Regions from separate parts of the Geobacillus sp. B4113_201601 genome, predicted to be linked through region 4. Evidence: riboswitches for the same ligand, from Rfam matches in the RefSeq annotation. Region 4 holds a riboswitch; each other region holds the start of a gene.
What was found. Region 4 has a riboswitch for cobalamin ahead of B4113_RS01345 (ferredoxin). Riboswitches for the same ligand answer to the same signal wherever they lie in the genome.

Region 1: linked by a shared signal. The riboswitch ahead of B4113_RS14015 (ABC transporter substrate-binding protein) and the one ahead of B4113_RS01345 (ferredoxin) in region 4 are both predicted to bind cobalamin.
Region 2: linked by a shared signal. The riboswitch ahead of B4113_RS10775 (ribonucleoside-diphosphate reductase subunit alpha) and the one ahead of B4113_RS01345 (ferredoxin) in region 4 are both predicted to bind cobalamin.
Region 3: linked by a shared signal. The riboswitch ahead of metE (5-methyltetrahydropteroyltriglutamate--homocysteine S-methyltransferase) and the one ahead of B4113_RS01345 (ferredoxin) in region 4 are both predicted to bind cobalamin.

The regions. Positions count from the first base shown of each region.
Region 1 covers NZ_LQYX01000099.1:10,108-13,944, reverse strand. The annotation lists gene B4113_RS14030 (GntR family transcriptional regulator) at 1-713, shown strand, start outside; partial or broken gene B4113_RS14025 (glucose PTS transporter subunit EIIB) at 726-908, shown strand; gene B4113_RS14020 (PH domain-containing protein) at 1,078-1,692, shown strand; cobalamin riboswitch at 1,954-2,153, shown strand; gene B4113_RS14015 (ABC transporter substrate-binding protein) at 2,295-3,254, shown strand; gene B4113_RS14010 (iron ABC transporter permease) at 3,220-3,837, shown strand, end outside.
Region 2 covers NZ_LQYX01000078.1:47,080-50,916, reverse strand. The annotation lists gene asnB (asparagine synthase (glutamine-hydrolyzing)) at 1-1,126, shown strand, start outside; cobalamin riboswitch at 1,436-1,629, shown strand; gene B4113_RS10775 (ribonucleoside-diphosphate reductase subunit alpha) at 1,759-3,837, shown strand, end outside.
Region 3 covers NZ_LQYX01000075.1:9,313-13,149, reverse strand. The annotation lists gene B4113_RS10030 (acyl-CoA thioesterase) at 1-52, opposite strand, end outside; gene metE (5-methyltetrahydropteroyltriglutamate--homocysteine S-methyltransferase) at 36-2,342, opposite strand; cobalamin riboswitch at 2,472-2,665, opposite strand; gene glmS (glutamine--fructose-6-phosphate transaminase (isomerizing)) at 3,258-3,837, opposite strand, start outside.
Region 4 covers NZ_LQYX01000007.1:29,152-32,988, reverse strand. The annotation lists gene B4113_RS01360 (energy-coupling factor transporter transmembrane protein EcfT) at 1-70, opposite strand, end outside; gene B4113_RS01355 (energy-coupling factor ABC transporter substrate-binding protein) at 54-347, opposite strand; gene B4113_RS01350 (energy-coupling factor ABC transporter permease) at 352-1,092, opposite strand; gene B4113_RS01345 (ferredoxin) at 1,092-1,499, opposite strand; cobalamin riboswitch at 1,685-1,880, opposite strand; gene rraA (ribonuclease E activity regulator RraA) at 1,940-2,425, opposite strand; gene B4113_RS01330 (glycerophosphodiester phosphodiesterase family protein) at 2,929-3,810, shown strand.

The DNA.
Region 1 (3,837 bases), on a different contig from region 4:
CGATTCCGATTTACTATCAGCTCGAGCAATATATAAAAGAGAAAATCGAAAAAGGGGAATGGCGGCCGGGCGAGATAATCCCGTCGGAGCGGGAGTGGGCAGAAACGTATGACATCAGCCGGATGACCGTTCGCCAGGCGGTCAACAATTTAGTGAACGATGGCTATCTCGTCCGCCGGCGCGGGAAAGGAACGTTTGTCGCCGCCAAAAAAATCGAGCAGCCGCTGAAAGGGCTGACGAGCTTTTCCGAAGATATGCGGGCGCGCGGCATGGAGCCCGGCACGATCGTCCTCCGCTTTGAGACCGTTCCCGCTTCCGAGAAGCTTGCTGAAGGACTTGGCGTCACAAAAGGCGATGACCTTTATGAAGTCCGCCGCCTCCGGTTGGCCGATGGCTTGCCGATGGCGCTGGAGACGCTCTACATTCCCGTCCATCTTGTTCCCGGGCTGACGCGTGATGTTGTAAGCGGTTCTGTCTATGAATTTATCGAAAAGGAAACAGGATTGATCATCGGTTCTGCTGTTCAAACATTGGAAGCGTCCGTCGCCCGCAAGCTGGAGGCCGAGCATTTGCAAGTGAAAGAAGGGGCGCCGGTGCTGCTGCTTGAGCGCCGCACCTGCCTTGATGACGGCCGGCCGATGGAAATCGTTAAATCGGTGTACCGCGGCGACCGATACAAATTTATGATTGAAATGGAAAGGGGAGGAGTATGAATGTTAGGCTTTTTACAGCGAATTGACAATTGTGTCACACGCTTGCGCCTAAAAGTGAAAGACATGTCAAAAGTCAACGAAGCAGAATTGAAACGTTTGGGAGCGAAAGGTGTGCTTCGCCTCAACCAAACGGACTTGCAAGTGATTGTTGGCACGGATGTCGAATTTTTAGCCAATGCGATGAGAAAACGGTAAAAAGCGAGATGGTTGGGCCGTTCAATGGTTGGCAAACATGAAACTTTTTTTTGCCCTCCACGTATGACTATAGAGGATGCGGTGCTCTGCCAAAACAACGTGCGTTGCTGCCCGTTGCGGAGCGGCGCGAGCCAATGAAAAATGGAAGGGGTCGGGGTGAGAAATGAGCATGTTTGGAAAAGTCGCGGCCGATGTGCTTGGATTGAGCGACATCGGTTCGGTCATTCAACCGAAAGACTACGACAAAGTCGATGCCGATGATTACGTGATGCACGAGGATGGAGAAAAAATCTACTTCCTTATTAAATCGAAATCCGATGAGTATTGCTTCACCAACCGTGCGCTCATTCATCTGGACGGCACGAGCGCAACAAGCAAAAAACGGACGCTGCGCCGCTACGATTACTACAAGCATCCGATTTCCGACGTGTCGCTCGAGACGGCCGGAACGGTCGATTTGGACGCGGAAATCAAATTCAAAATCGGGACGCACGCCTACTCGATTGATGTGCATAAAAAGCATATCGAGGAACTGAAAGATTTGTATAAATCGCTGCTTGCGATCGCCGATATTTGCCGCGAAAATGAAATGAAGCTCGACTATGCCGAGCGGAGCCTCGAGCTGGCGGCCAAGGTGTTTGCCAACATGCGCGGCGACGGCGCCAATGTGTCGACGGATTTTCAGGCCGTGAATGAATACGCGTTTCGATGGCTGACAGAAGCGAAAAAGAACTATACGGTGAAAGATTTCGGCTTTGTATTTGAAAAATACATCGAGCAGTGAGGAGATGAAACTTGCATTCGGGAAAGACGCCGGGCTAGAGGGAGGCGTCTTTCCCTGTTTTTCAAAGGAGCGCGGCGTTGCCAAACGGTGAAGGGGGCGAGAGTGGAAGTAGGCAACGTGGGGAAGTTTTGCGATCTCATGCGGACACGAACGCTGAGACACCGCAAGGAGCAGCGCTTGTTTGTTGTCGCTCGGTCGCAAATTGATGGTTGTCAAATGAGCGATGTTGCTTTAATATAAAATTGTCCATATCCGAATTATTTCGTCGATTCGCAGCAAGGTGCCGAAAAGGCTTAATAGGGAATCCGGTGGGAATCCGGAGCTGTCCCCGCAACTGTCAATGCGGACGAAATGAAATCGCCACTGTACGGACGGATGGCTTGCGCTGTTTTCCGTACGGGAAGGCTTCAGAGTAGGATGACGCATGAGCCAGTAGACCTGCCTTGCTTGCCGCAGTTTCCGAATCTTCGGGGGGTGAGACGCGGAAACAGTCGCATAGGGCATAGTTGTGCCCATTGGTGGTCTGTTTCCCGCTCATTCCCCGACCGGACGGAATGGGCGTTTTTTTATTGTCCATACATCATTGAAGGGGGGACGTACGGATGAAGCGTTGGAAATGGTCTGCGGCGCTCGCTGCTCTCCTCCTTTTGGCCGCTATGCTTGCCGGTTGTGGCAGCGGAGCGGGCAGCAGCGCCCAGCCGACAAAAAAAGAGGAGCCGAAGACGGAGCAATCGGCGTTTCCGGTGACGGTGAAAGACGGGTTGGGGGAAGAGGTCACCATCAAAGCGGAGCCGAAAACGATCGTTTCGCTCATCCCGAGCAATACGGAAATCGCCTACGCGTTGGGGCTCGGTGAAAAAATCGTCGGCGTCAGCGATTTTGACAATTACCCTGAAGACGTCAAGACGAAAACGAAAATCGGCGGCATGGAGTTTAACGTTGAGAAAATTCTTTCGTTGAAGCCGGATCTTGTCTTGGCTCATGCGTCAAGCGCCCATAACTCGCGCGATGGCTTGCAGCAATTGAAAGACGCCGGCATCACTGTGCTTGTCGTCAATGATGCGAAATCGTTTGCGGACGTGTACGCCTCGATCGAGCTCATCGGCAAAGCGACGGGAACGGTGGACAAAGCGAAGCAAGTGATTGAAGGGATGAAAGAAAAGCTTTCGCAAATCGAAGAAAAAGCGAAACAAATTCCGGCGAACAAGCGGGCGAATGTGTGGGTGGAAGTGTCGCCGCCGCCGCAGCTGTATACGGCCGGCAAAGGAACGTTTATGGACGAGATGCTGCAAGTGATTTCAGCGAAAAACGTCGCCGGCGATTTGGAAGGCTGGCCGATGGTGACCGAGGAAAAAGCGGTGGCCTATAAGCCGGATGTGATCATCACGACATACGGCGGGGCGAAACAAGTGCTCGAGCGCGCGGCCTGGAAAGATGTGCCGGCGGTGAAAAACAAGCGGGTGTATGATGTCAACACCGATTTGGTCAGCCGGCCGGGCCCGCGCCTCGCCGAAGGGGTCGAGGAACTTGCCAAAGCCATTTACCCGGAAGTGTTTCAGTAAACTACCGATGTATATCATGGCCGTTACGGCGGCTGTATTTTCGCTGCTCGCAGGGGTATCGACAGGGTCGCTGTCGATTCCCTTTTCTTCTATTATCGAGATTCTCGCGTCACAATGGCTCGGAATGCCGCTCTCGTCGGACGTTCCTTCCGACTGGGTGCCGATTGTGATGGCGATCCGCCTGCCGCGCGTCGTGCTCGCCTTTTTGGTTGGCGCTTCGTTGGCGCTGGCTGGGGCGGCGTTTCAGGGGCTTTTGAAAAACGCGCTCGCCGACCCGTACACGCTCGGCGTTTCATCCGGCGCGTCGGTCGGCGCGGTGCTCGTGATCTTCCTTGGCTGGCAATGGCCGTTGTTCGGCACGTTTACATTGCCGATCGTCAGTATCGTATGCGGCATGGCGACGCTTGCGGCCGTCTTGGCGTTTACTCGCGCCGTCGATCGGCGAATGTCGGTGGAGACGATCATTTTAGCCGGCATTATTTTCGGGGCCTTTTTTAGCGCCTTCATTTCGCTCATGATCGCTTTGACCGGCGACGAATTGCGGCAAATCATCTCTTGGCTGATGGGGAGCGTGGCGATGCGC
Region 2 (3,837 bases), on a different contig from region 4:
GTTTTTGTCGGGCGGCATTGATTCCTCGTTTATCGTGGCGATCGCCAAACAGTTTCATCCGGATTTAAAGACGTTTTCGGTCGGGTTTGAGCGGCAAGGGTTCAGCGAAATCGATGTGGCCAAGGAGACGGCTGAGAAGCTGGGCGTAGACAATATCAGCTATGTCATTTCGCCGCAGGAGTATATGGACGAGCTGCCGAAAATTATGTGGCATATGGATGATCCGTTGGCGGATCCGGCTGCGGTGCCGCTGTATTTTGTCGCCCGTGAAGCGAGAAAACACGTTACCGTGGTGCTTTCCGGCGAGGGGGCGGACGAGCTGTTTGGCGGCTATAACATTTATCGTGAACCAGAGTCGTTGCGGTGGTTGGAGCGGATGCCGGGAGCGGTGAAGAGCGTGCTGCGCTTCATCGCCAAGTGGCTTCCCGACGGGGTGAAAGGGAAGAGCTTTTTAGAGCGCGGCACGACCCCGCTCGAAAAACGGTATATCGGGAACGCCAAAATATACAGTGAAGCGGAAAAGGCGGCCTTGCTCAAAACGTATGAAAAAGGCCGTGAGTATACAACGGTGACCGCGCCGCTCTATCAAGAAACCGTTCATTATCCGCCGGTCAACCGGATGCAGTACATTGATCTCCATACATGGCTGAGAGGCGATATTTTAGTTAAGGCCGATAAAATGACGATGGCGCATTCGCTTGAGTTGCGGGTGCCGTTTTTGGACAAAGCGGTGTTTGCAGCAGCTGCTACGATCGCTCCGGAGATGAAAACCGCCAACGGCACGACGAAATATATTTTGCGCAAAGCGGCCGAAGGCATCGTGCCGGATCATGTATTAAACCGGAAAAAATTAGGATTTCCTGTGCCGATTCGTCATTGGTTGAGAAACGAAATGTATGATTGGGCGAAACAGCTTATTCACGACAGCGAAACGGACCACTTGTTCCATAAAGACGTGCTGTATCGCTTGCTCGATGAGCATGCGCAGCAGAAAGCGGACCATAGCCGCAAGCTGTGGACGGTGTTGGCGTTTATGATTTGGCATCAAGTGTATGTAGAGCGAGCCTATGATTTTGTTTCATCTGGACAAAAGGAAAAGCCGCTGGCGCCTGCTTTTGAGGCGTAAGGGGGAACAGGACGAGGCGTCCCGGAATTCGGCCGGGGCGCCTGTCTGTTTTGGCCCGAAAACTATAAGGGGCGGTGATTGACTCGCGCAACTGCTTCTCGGAATCGTTTCTCCAATAGAAAAGTCTTGCAACACTGCACACTTTTATTCATTGACCAAAGGAAACCAATGTTTTTCAACGGCCTTCTAAGGATTGATTGAGAAAATCTCGCTTGTCCCTTGCAATTCTTGTTGTTTTGGTATATGCTTGTTCCATCAGGATGATCATCCACTATATATTGATTTGTTTCCTTTTTCAAACAACTATATATCGTTGTGCCAAGCAATGGTGTCCATCAGGACTTAATAGGGAATCCGGTGTGAATCCGGAACTGCCCCCGCAACTGTATGTGCGGACGAAATGGGATGGCCACTGGCGGCAAGAGCTATTTAGCGCCGCTGGGAAGGACCCAAAGTAGGACGATGCACGAGTCAGGAGACCTGCCTTGCTTGGAACGTTTCATGTTCTTCGGGGTGTGAGAAGATGAAACGATAGGGGAAAAGAAAAAGGGAGTTCGTCTGCCTTTTTCCGTCTGTCGTTTCATCCGCTCGCCTGCCCGAGCGGATTTTTTTATGGAGGAGAGGAGAAACGAATGACAGTGTCGACGAAATCAATTGTTGTCGATGATCAAGGAAAAGAGAAATCATTTTCGCGTGAGGAGTTTGCTAGGTTGGTGGAGCAGGCGGCGGCCGACTTTGTCCGTCTGTCGCTCGAGGAATATGAAGAACGTGTATGGCAGCTTCTCAGCCGAAAAGAGATGGTCACCTTCCGGCAGCTGTATCAAACCGCCATTTTGGAAGGGCTGTCGTATATTAGTGAGGAGGAGCCGGAATGGACGTTTGTGTGCGCCCGCCTGTATTTGCAACAACTGTACCGGGAGGCAGCACGGCAGCGCGGGTACGAGGAGCGCAAGCGGTATGGCGATTTCTACTCGCTCCTTGTTGCGCTGACGGAACAAGGAGTATATCATCCGCTGCTGCTTGAACGTTATACGAAAGAAGAAATTGAGTCCATCGGTGCGTTTCTTGATCCGGAGAAGGACAAGTTGTTTACGTACATAGGGTTGCGCACGCTTGCGGATCGGTATTTGGCCCGCGATTATGAGCGGCGGTTGTATGAGTTGCCGCAGGAGCGATTTTTGATTATCGCCATGACGCTTATGGCCAATGAACCACAGCAGCGGCGGCTTGAGTTGGTGAAGGAAGCGTATTGGGCGTTAAGCAACCTATACATGACCGTGGCGACGCCGACGCTTGCCAACGCCGGGAAGTCATACGGCCAGCTGTCGAGCTGCTTTGTCGACACGGTCGATGACAGTTTGCAAGGGATTTACGACAGCAACACCGACATCGCCAATTTATCGAAATCGGGCGGCGGCATTGGGGTCTATTTAGGGAAAATCCGGTCGCGCGGCAGCGACATTAAAGGATTCAAAGGGGTCTCCTCCGGCGTCATCCCGTGGATGAAGCAGCTGAACAACACAGCGGTGAGCGTCGATCAGCTTGGGCAGCGAAAGGGAGCTATTTCCGTCTATTTGGATGTGTGGCATAAAGATATTTTTGCGTTTCTCGATGCGCGGCTCAACAACGGCGACGAACGGCTGCGGACGCATGACTTGTTCACCGGCGTTTGCATCCCTGATTTGTTCATGGAAATGGTCGAACAGCGCGGCGACTGGTATTTGTTTGATCCGCATGAAGTGCGGACGGTGATGGGATTTAGTTTGGAAGACTTTTATGATGAGGAAAAAGGGAAGGGCAGCTTTCGGGAGAAATATTGGCAATGCGTCAACGAACCGAGGCTGTCGAAAGAAAAAGTGCCGGCGATCGAAGTGATGAAAAGCATTATGCGCAGCCAGCTCGAGTCGGGGACGCCGTTTATGTTTTACCGCGATGAAGTGAACCGACAAAATCCGAATCGCCATCTCGGGATGATTTACTGCAGCAACCTTTGCACGGAAATCGCGCAAAACCAAAGCCCGACGGTGATGAAGCGGCAATATGTGAAAGACGGAGTGATTGTGATCGAAAAAATCCCGGGCGATTTTGTCGTCTGCAATTTATCGTCGATCAACTTGGCGCGTGCGGTGACCGATGGGGTGTTGGAGCGGCTCATCCCGATTCAAATGCGGATGCTTGATAATGTCATTGATTTAAATCACATTCCGGTGCTGCAGGCCGGTTTGACGAACGAAAAATACCGCGCTGTCGGGCTTGGCACTTTTGGCTGGCATCATTTGCTGGCGTTAAAAGGCATTCGCTGGGAGTCAGAGGAAGCGGTCCGCTACGCCGATGAACTGTATGAAACGATCGCGTATTTGGCGATTCAAGCGAGCATGGAGCTCGCCAAAGAAAAAGGGAGCTACCCGGCGTTTGCCGGATCGGATTGGCAGACGGGCGCTTATTTCGAACGGCGCGGCTACCAAAGCCACGGCGAGCTCGATTGGGACCGACTCAAGAGCAATGTGGCCCGCTACGGGGTGCGCAACGGCTATATCATGGCCATTGCGCCCAACGCCTCGACGTCGATCATCGCCGGCAGCACGGCGAGCATCGATCCGATTTTCTTAAAAGTGTATGCCGAGGAAAAGAAAGATTATAAAATTCCTGTGACCGTGCCGGATCTAAACGAACAGACGACATGGTATTACAAATCGGCGTACCATATCGAC
Region 3 (3,837 bases), on a different contig from region 4:
GGAGCACCAATCTGGTCTGAATCGTTTTCGACTGTTCAGCGCTTGCTATCATCCTGATCCCCTCCTTGAAGAGAGACGAAAAGACGGTTACGCATCTCCTTTGCCGCGGCAACCATCGCTTGCAAGCTGGCGATCGCTTCTTTCTCCGTACGGGTTTTTAATCCGCAATCAGGATTCACCCAAAATTGGTCAGGCCGCAGGACACGCAACGCTCTCTCAAGCTGAATGAGAATCTCATCTCTGCTCGGGATGCGAGGGCTATGAATGTCATACACCCCCAGTCCGATTTGCTTGCGATACGTATGGATTTCAAATAAAGATAACAGCTCTCCTCCGCTCCGCGCGGCTTCAATCGAAATGACATCGGGATCTAGATCATCAATGATGTCGATCATTTCCGAAAAATCTGAGTAGCACATGTGTGTATGAATTTGCGTTTCTAAACGAACAGCCGATGTCGCTAAACGAAAGGCATATACCGCTTCCTGCCAATAAGCCGGCTGTTTTTGTCTTTTGAGCGGCAACCCTTCTCTTAGTGCAGGTTCATCAACTTGAATGATGCGGATTCCCGCCTGTTCAAGCGCCAACACTTCTTGACGGACTGCCAAAGCGAGTTGATTCAGCACCGCGGAGCGAGGCAGATCCCGACGAACAAATGACCAATTGTACAAAGTGACAGGACCCGTCAACATCCCTTTCACCGGTTTTTCTGTTAGCGATTGAGCGTAAACACTCTCTTCAACAGTTATAGGACAAAGATGGACAACATCGCCAAATATGATTGGGGGACGGACGCAACGCGATCCGTATGACTGCACCCATCCGTTTGTCGTGCAGGCGATACCTCCTAATTTTTCACCAAAGAACTCTACCATATCTGTTCGTTCAAATTCACCATGAACAAGAACGTCAAGTTCGAGTTTTTCTTGAATTTCTATCCACTTTGCGATTTGTTTACGGATAAAGGTTTGATATTGCTTTTCGTCCCATTCTTGTTTTTTCCGCTTCAGCCGCGCTTGCCGCACTTCGCGGGTCTGTGGAAAACTCCCGATCGTCGTAGTAGGCAAAAGCGGCAATTTTAGATGTTGTTGCTGTGCTTGCCTTCGCTTTGCATAGGGAGGACGTTCCGTTTGTTCAATGGGTTGTATCGTTTTTTTTATAGGCTGGCCTCGAAGTAGGCCAAGAGCTTCCCCGGTTTGTTCATCATAGTGGCGCAAATCGGATAAAGAACGTTTCCCTTGGGCGTATTCAGCAAGCAGGCGCACTTCATCAAGCTTTTCATCCGCAAATGCCAATGAATCGACCAATCCTTTTGCTAAACGGCGTTCATGTTTGACTGTAATCGGTACATAAAGCAGGCTAGACGACGGTTGAATAATCAAGTGTTCCGTATACTTCGACAGCTCTTCGAGTAGCGCTGCTTTTTGGACGAGTGTACTCTTCCAAACATTGCGACCGTCGATCATACCCGCAGCTAGCCATTTCCCTTTTGGAAACCCATATTTCTTCATGTTGTACAAATTTTCACCGTCATCATGAACGAAATCAAGACCGAACCCGGCGACAGGTAGAGAGACGATTTCTGGATAATTAGAAAGGCTCTCGAAATACGTTTGTAAAATCAGCTGGACACCAGGTACTTTTTGATAGAATGAATGATAAACGTATTCAACAGCGGCCACGATGTCTTCATCAATCTCTTGCACAAGAATAGGCTCATCAACTTGTACCCAGCGCACCCCTGCTCTATACAACTCATCAAGCAATTCGATATATACGGGGACGAGGAGCTGTAGGTGCTTATGCCAATGTACTCCTGTGCTTAACTTAGCCAAAATTAAAAACGTGACAGGTCCAAGCAAAACAGGTTTTGTTTCAATTGAAAGATTATCTTTGATAAATTGGTAATCACGTAAAAGAAAATTTTCCATAAGCCTTGGTTGTAGGCCATCAAGCTCTGGAACAATGTAGTGATAGTTGGTATTAAACCATTTTGTCATGGCCATAGCCGGCTGGCTGCTTGTTCCCCTCGCCATGGCAAAATAAGTATCCCATCGGCGCTCACTTTCTTGGCCAAATCGTTTTGGAATATACCCAAACATAAAAGCGGTATCCAGCACATGATCGTATAATGAAAAGTCCCCGATTGGTATCAGTTCGATTCCTTTTGCCATTTGTTTTTTGATGGATGATAGTTGAATGGTCTTCATCGTTTCCATTAGATTGGCTTCTTCCAATTGCCCATTCCAAAATGACTCCAATGCTTTTTTCCATTCTCGTTGTTCACCGATTCGAGGATAACCTAAATTAGAACTATGAATTGCCAATCGTAGCACCTCCATGTCATTTTCCTCAATACAAGTAAAATGCCCACCTTCTAGACAGACAGAAGGAGGGCATAACTAGCTTGTATTGAGGTACTTGAAGTGCCTCTTGTTCATTTTCCCCCACTCCTCCCTATGACGCGTAGGTCGAAAGTGTATACAACAGGCAGGTCTCCTGACTTAGCTTCATCGCGGTGGATCCCCTTCCCATTCCAAACAAGGAACAGTGGGTTATTGATCCTCGCTCTGCATCACAGTGGCGCGACCGTGTTGGATTTTCACCAAACTTCCCTTTTAAAGTTCACGCAGATTGGTGAACTACCTGTTGCTAGGTCTTATCAGATATGCTGTTTTTAGCGACATCCTCCCACCACCTGCACTGACGCTTAGAGGTGGGGCTTCTCAAGTCATCATGATTAGTAATATTATCATAGTTTTTAAAATTCAGTATACTACAATTACTCAGATTTGGCAAGGGAAATACACCATCTATTCTAGCCCGAGTCGAACTTTAGTAGCATCCTCTTACTTTTTTGGTGAAGAGCCCAAAAGTTTACAGCAAGCACAAAATCGGAACATGGGGAATTGTCTAGGAAGCTAAGGTGCGTAGCGAATACCTCTTTACATCAAACCATATGTAAAAATGAGACATGAACCGGACTCCTTGGTTGAAATAGCTGTGCTCAAAACTCATTCACCCAAGTAGGTTCATGTCTCCCCAAAAGTTCTTCGCTACAACAGCTTGGCATCATGTTTCTTTCTAGCCGGAAACAAAATCTGCGAAGCTTTTTGTATGGTAAAAGCGGCCAAATGGTCAACCGTAGCCTATTTACAAAAAAGGCCTGTTAGACTCATCCAACAGGCCTTTTCGTTTTCAGCTTTTTGGTTCGGCATCTGACCTTTTGTTACAACAGCCTTTTCCCACCGAACCGCTCACTCCACCGTCACGCTTTTCGCTAGGTTACGCGGTTTGTCGACGTCGCAGCCGCGATGCAGGGCGGCATAGTACGCGATCAGCTGCAGCGGCACGACGGAAACAAGCGGCGTAAGGTCCGGATGGACGGCCGGGATGACGAAGCGGTCGCCGTCGCCTTCCACGCCGCGCATCGAGATGACGCACGGGTTCGCGCCGCGGGCGACGACTTCTTTTACGTTGCCGCGAATGCTTAAGTTGACGTGCTCTTGGGTGGCGAGGGCAATCACCGGCGTACCGTCCTCAATCAAGGCGATCGTGCCGTGTTTCAGCTCGCCGCCGGCGAACCCTTCCGCTTGGATATAGGAGATTTCTTTCAGCTTGAGCGCGCCTTCCAAGCAGACGTAGTAGTCAACGGCGCGGCCGATAAAGAAGCAGTTGCGCGTCAGCGTCAAGTAGTCGCGTGCGATGTTCTCCATTTCTTCTTTCGCGTCACACAGCATTTCCATCACATTGGCGACGATGGCGAGCTCTTTCGTCAGGTCAAAATTCAATTCGCGACCTTTCGCTTTCGCCGCAGTCGCCGCTAAAATCGCCAGC
Region 4 (3,837 bases):
CCAGCTTCCATTCCGCTCGCCACGTTCGCAGCCGATTGTCGTAAGCGAACCGATCAAACTCGCGAATCATGCCCGTTCTTCCGTTCCGACCGCCCTTTATACAGGCCGATCACGTAGCCGATGACGCCGGCGCCAAGGGCGGCTTGCAGCGAAAATAGCAGCGTTTCCACTTCGCCGCCCGGCGGGGTGAAAATCGATTCAAACCACGGCCGGTAATGCGGAGCGAGCGTTTGAATCGCCCGTTCCGCTTGGTCATCGGTGCCGCCAAATTCGGAGCCGCGCGCCCACCAAAGCGGAAGAAGGATCAACACCAATACGAAAGCGAACAGCCACAGGTTTTTCTTCATCGAATCACGCCCCCTTTTCCCGTTCAAATAGCGGAGAAGCTTGGTATGAAGCGAGCCAGTTCCAGACCATCACCGTCAAAATGCCTTCCGTCACCGCCAGCGGCACTTGAGTGATGGCAAAAATGCCGGCAAATTTTAAAAACGAAGCGAGCACGCCGCCATCCGGTGCTGGAAACGCGACTGCCAATTGAACGGATGTAGTGACATAGGTCGCCAAATCCGACAAACAGGCAGCTAAAAACAGCGCCACTCGATGTGAAACAAGACCGCGCCGGTGCAGCTGATACACACTAAACGCAACCAGCGGCCCAACGACCGCCATCGACAAAGCGTTCGCCCCCAATGTCGTCAATCCACCATGAGCAAGCAGCAACGCTTGGAACAGAAGAACTAGCGTGCCGATGACAACCATCACCCACGGCCCAAACAACGCGGCCCCGAAGCCGATGCCGGTCGGGTGGGAACTGCTGCCCGTGACGGACGGAATTTTCAGCGCCGACAGGACGAACGTAAACGCCCCAGCCAAGGCCATGAGCAGCTTTTGCTCCGGATGCTCTTTCAGCGTGCGGACGAGACGACGTAAACCAACCAAGAAAAACGGGAGAAACAATCCCCACCAAAACAGCGCCCATTTCGCTGGCAAAAATCCTTCCATAATGTGCATGGCGTACGCGTCTTGTTCATTCGTCAAGAAAAAGTAACTTGTCAATAGCGCCGCGATGACAACCCAACGGCTTGTTCGCATCATTGTCGATTCGCCTCCTTCGGTTCATTGGCCGTTTTCCGCTTCCCAACCGGCGCCTCGCTTTCCCCTGCTGGCGCCCATTTGCATCCTGCCTCCTCATCAAACTCATACGTCGCCCATTCGCGAATCGGCGCCCCTTCACAAAGATGGATGCGCACCACCTCCCGCGCTTTTTCCGGCGTCATTTCTCGGTACCAGACGCCATCCGGATAGACGATCATCACGCATGCATCCTGGCAGCGGCCGTTGCAGCGCGTTCGTGTCGTATGAACAAGATCGTCTAAACCAAGACGGGCGATCTCTTCGCGCACCGCCAGCGTCACTTCCTCCCCGCCATGACGGAGGCACGTCCCGCCGTTGCAAATGAACAAATGATGCCTCATTCCCCGCAAATCCCACGTCGCCATCGAATCCCCCCTTTTGGCTAGAATGATAGAATTCAGATGCAGACAGACGAGCAGGTTTCAGGCAAAAGAAAAAGCACCTCTACAGCAGAGGTGCAGAAAAATGTATACAAAAAAGTCTTAAACGACCCAAACAGGCCTTATGCAGCCCTCATTCTCCCGCACGTCTGCCTATAGTCCCGTAGGCATCCGTCCGACCCAAACAAGGCAGGTCTCCTGACTTAGGATCATCGCTTGCGGCGCCTTCCCGAAGTTCTCTTCAGTGACTTGTTGCCGCAAAGCTCCCCATCACAGTGGCGGGCACCGTGCCGGATTTTCACCGGACTTCCCTTTTTCACCCGAGCCGGTTTGACGAGCTCAGGCACCTTGTGGGTTCTTCACCATATCTACACTGTCATGGAACAAGCATCTGTCTCCATCGTAGTACAAGCAAAACGCTACCGTCAACCGTTTTTTGCCGACAAATCGGCGCAGGCCACGACGATGCCGTCCGCATCGGCGTACACATACGCTCCCGGTTCCCAACGCACACCGCCAAACTCGAGCGCAACGTCGCGGGCGCCTTTTCCTTCTTTTCGGCTTTTGACCGGGCACGTGCCAATGGCCATGACGCCGATCGGCATCGCACCGATTTCTGCGGAATCGCGGATGCAGCCATGGATAATGACGCCAGCCAGCCCCCTCTCGCAGGCGATTTGTGCCAATCGGTCGCCGAATAACGCAACGCGGCGCGACCCTTTTCCGTCGACAACCAACACCGTCCCCGCTGGAACGGTCTCGAGCGCTTCGCGGACAAGCACGTTGTCCTCCAACACGTCAACTGTCGCAATCGGTCCGGAAAACATCTGTTTTCCGCCATATGATTGGAACGGCACCTCGCATACTTGCAGCTCGTCTAAAAATTGATCGCATAAATCGGCTGTTTTCATTGTCGCTCTCTCCTTTCCCTTTTTGCATTCGCCACCATTCGCCAAAGTCCTGCTGACTACGCTTTTTTTTGCGGCGCTGTTTATATTTGAAAAAGATGTGGAGTTTTGCTAAACTAGACGTTGAACGTATTGGCTCGTCCTCGCTGTCCGGCGAACGAAAAAACGGCCCCACACGACATGGCGGAAGCCGTTTTTGCCTGCCGGCTACGCGGCAAAAGCCGCCCCGTCCGGCCATTCAGCTCGGCTAGCTGGATTCGAACGAGCGCATCACGGAAGTCAAAGTCGGTTGCCTTGCCGCTTGGCTATAGCCCAACGTCTTTGTTGGCACTTACAGTAGGCAGCAACAACCCTCCCCGTTCGAATCAAAACGCATACCATTTTGCAAAAGGAAGCAAAATACAAATAAGGATTCATGTCCCGTGCGTTTCACCACATCTTTACCATCGCTTCACAATCGCTTCATTTCAATAAAGTATAATGCAAAGAGAAAGGGGGGAACGACGTTGCGCCGAACCGCCGCCCTCCGCCAATGGCTTCATGTGTTGTGGTTATTGTGCCTGCCGCTCGGCCTCGCCGCATCAACCGCCGCACAGCCGTCCGTCGCCCCGAAACCGATCATCATCGCCCACCGCGGCGCATCCGGACACGCGCCGGAGCATACGCTCACGTCCTACCGCCTCGCCGCCCGCATGCAGGCCGACTATATCGAAGTCGATGTGCGGGCCACCCAAGACGGGAAGCTCGTCGCTTTGCATGATGCCACACTCGCTCGGACGACAAACGCCGAAACCGTTTATCCGCGCCGATCGCCATGGCAGGTCAGCGATTTTTCAATTCGTGAGCTCAAAAAGTTGGATGCTGGCTCGTGGTTGGCTCCGCGCTTTGCCGGCGAGCGCGTCCCGACGCTTGATGAGGTCATTCAGATGTTGAAAGCGGAGCGTGTGGAAGCCCCGTTGTACATCGAAACGAAACAGCCCGGCATCGAAAAGGCCGTCGCGCACCTGCTGCAAAGCCATCACATGTTGCGCCCCGGCCGCGTCATGTTTCAATCGTTTTCCCGAAAAAGCCTCGAGGCGCTGCGCCGGCTCATTCCGCGCGGCATTCCGCTCATCCAATTAATCGACGGAAGGGAAGCGCAACATTGGGACGATCAACGGCTGAGACAAATCGCCGCCTACGCCGATGGCATCGGCTTGCCGCTTTCGGCCGTCACCAAAGAGCGAGTGCGCGCCGCCCATCGCCGCGGGCTCATCGTCCACGTCTATACCGTCAATGCAACGCACGATCTGGCGCGCCTATGCGCCATGGGCGTGGACGGGATCTTTACCGACTATCCCGACCGCCCGGCTCGCATCGCCGCTTGCCGCCGGCCGCCCGACCATTGACTAGCCTTCAAGGAGAAAGCCGGGATT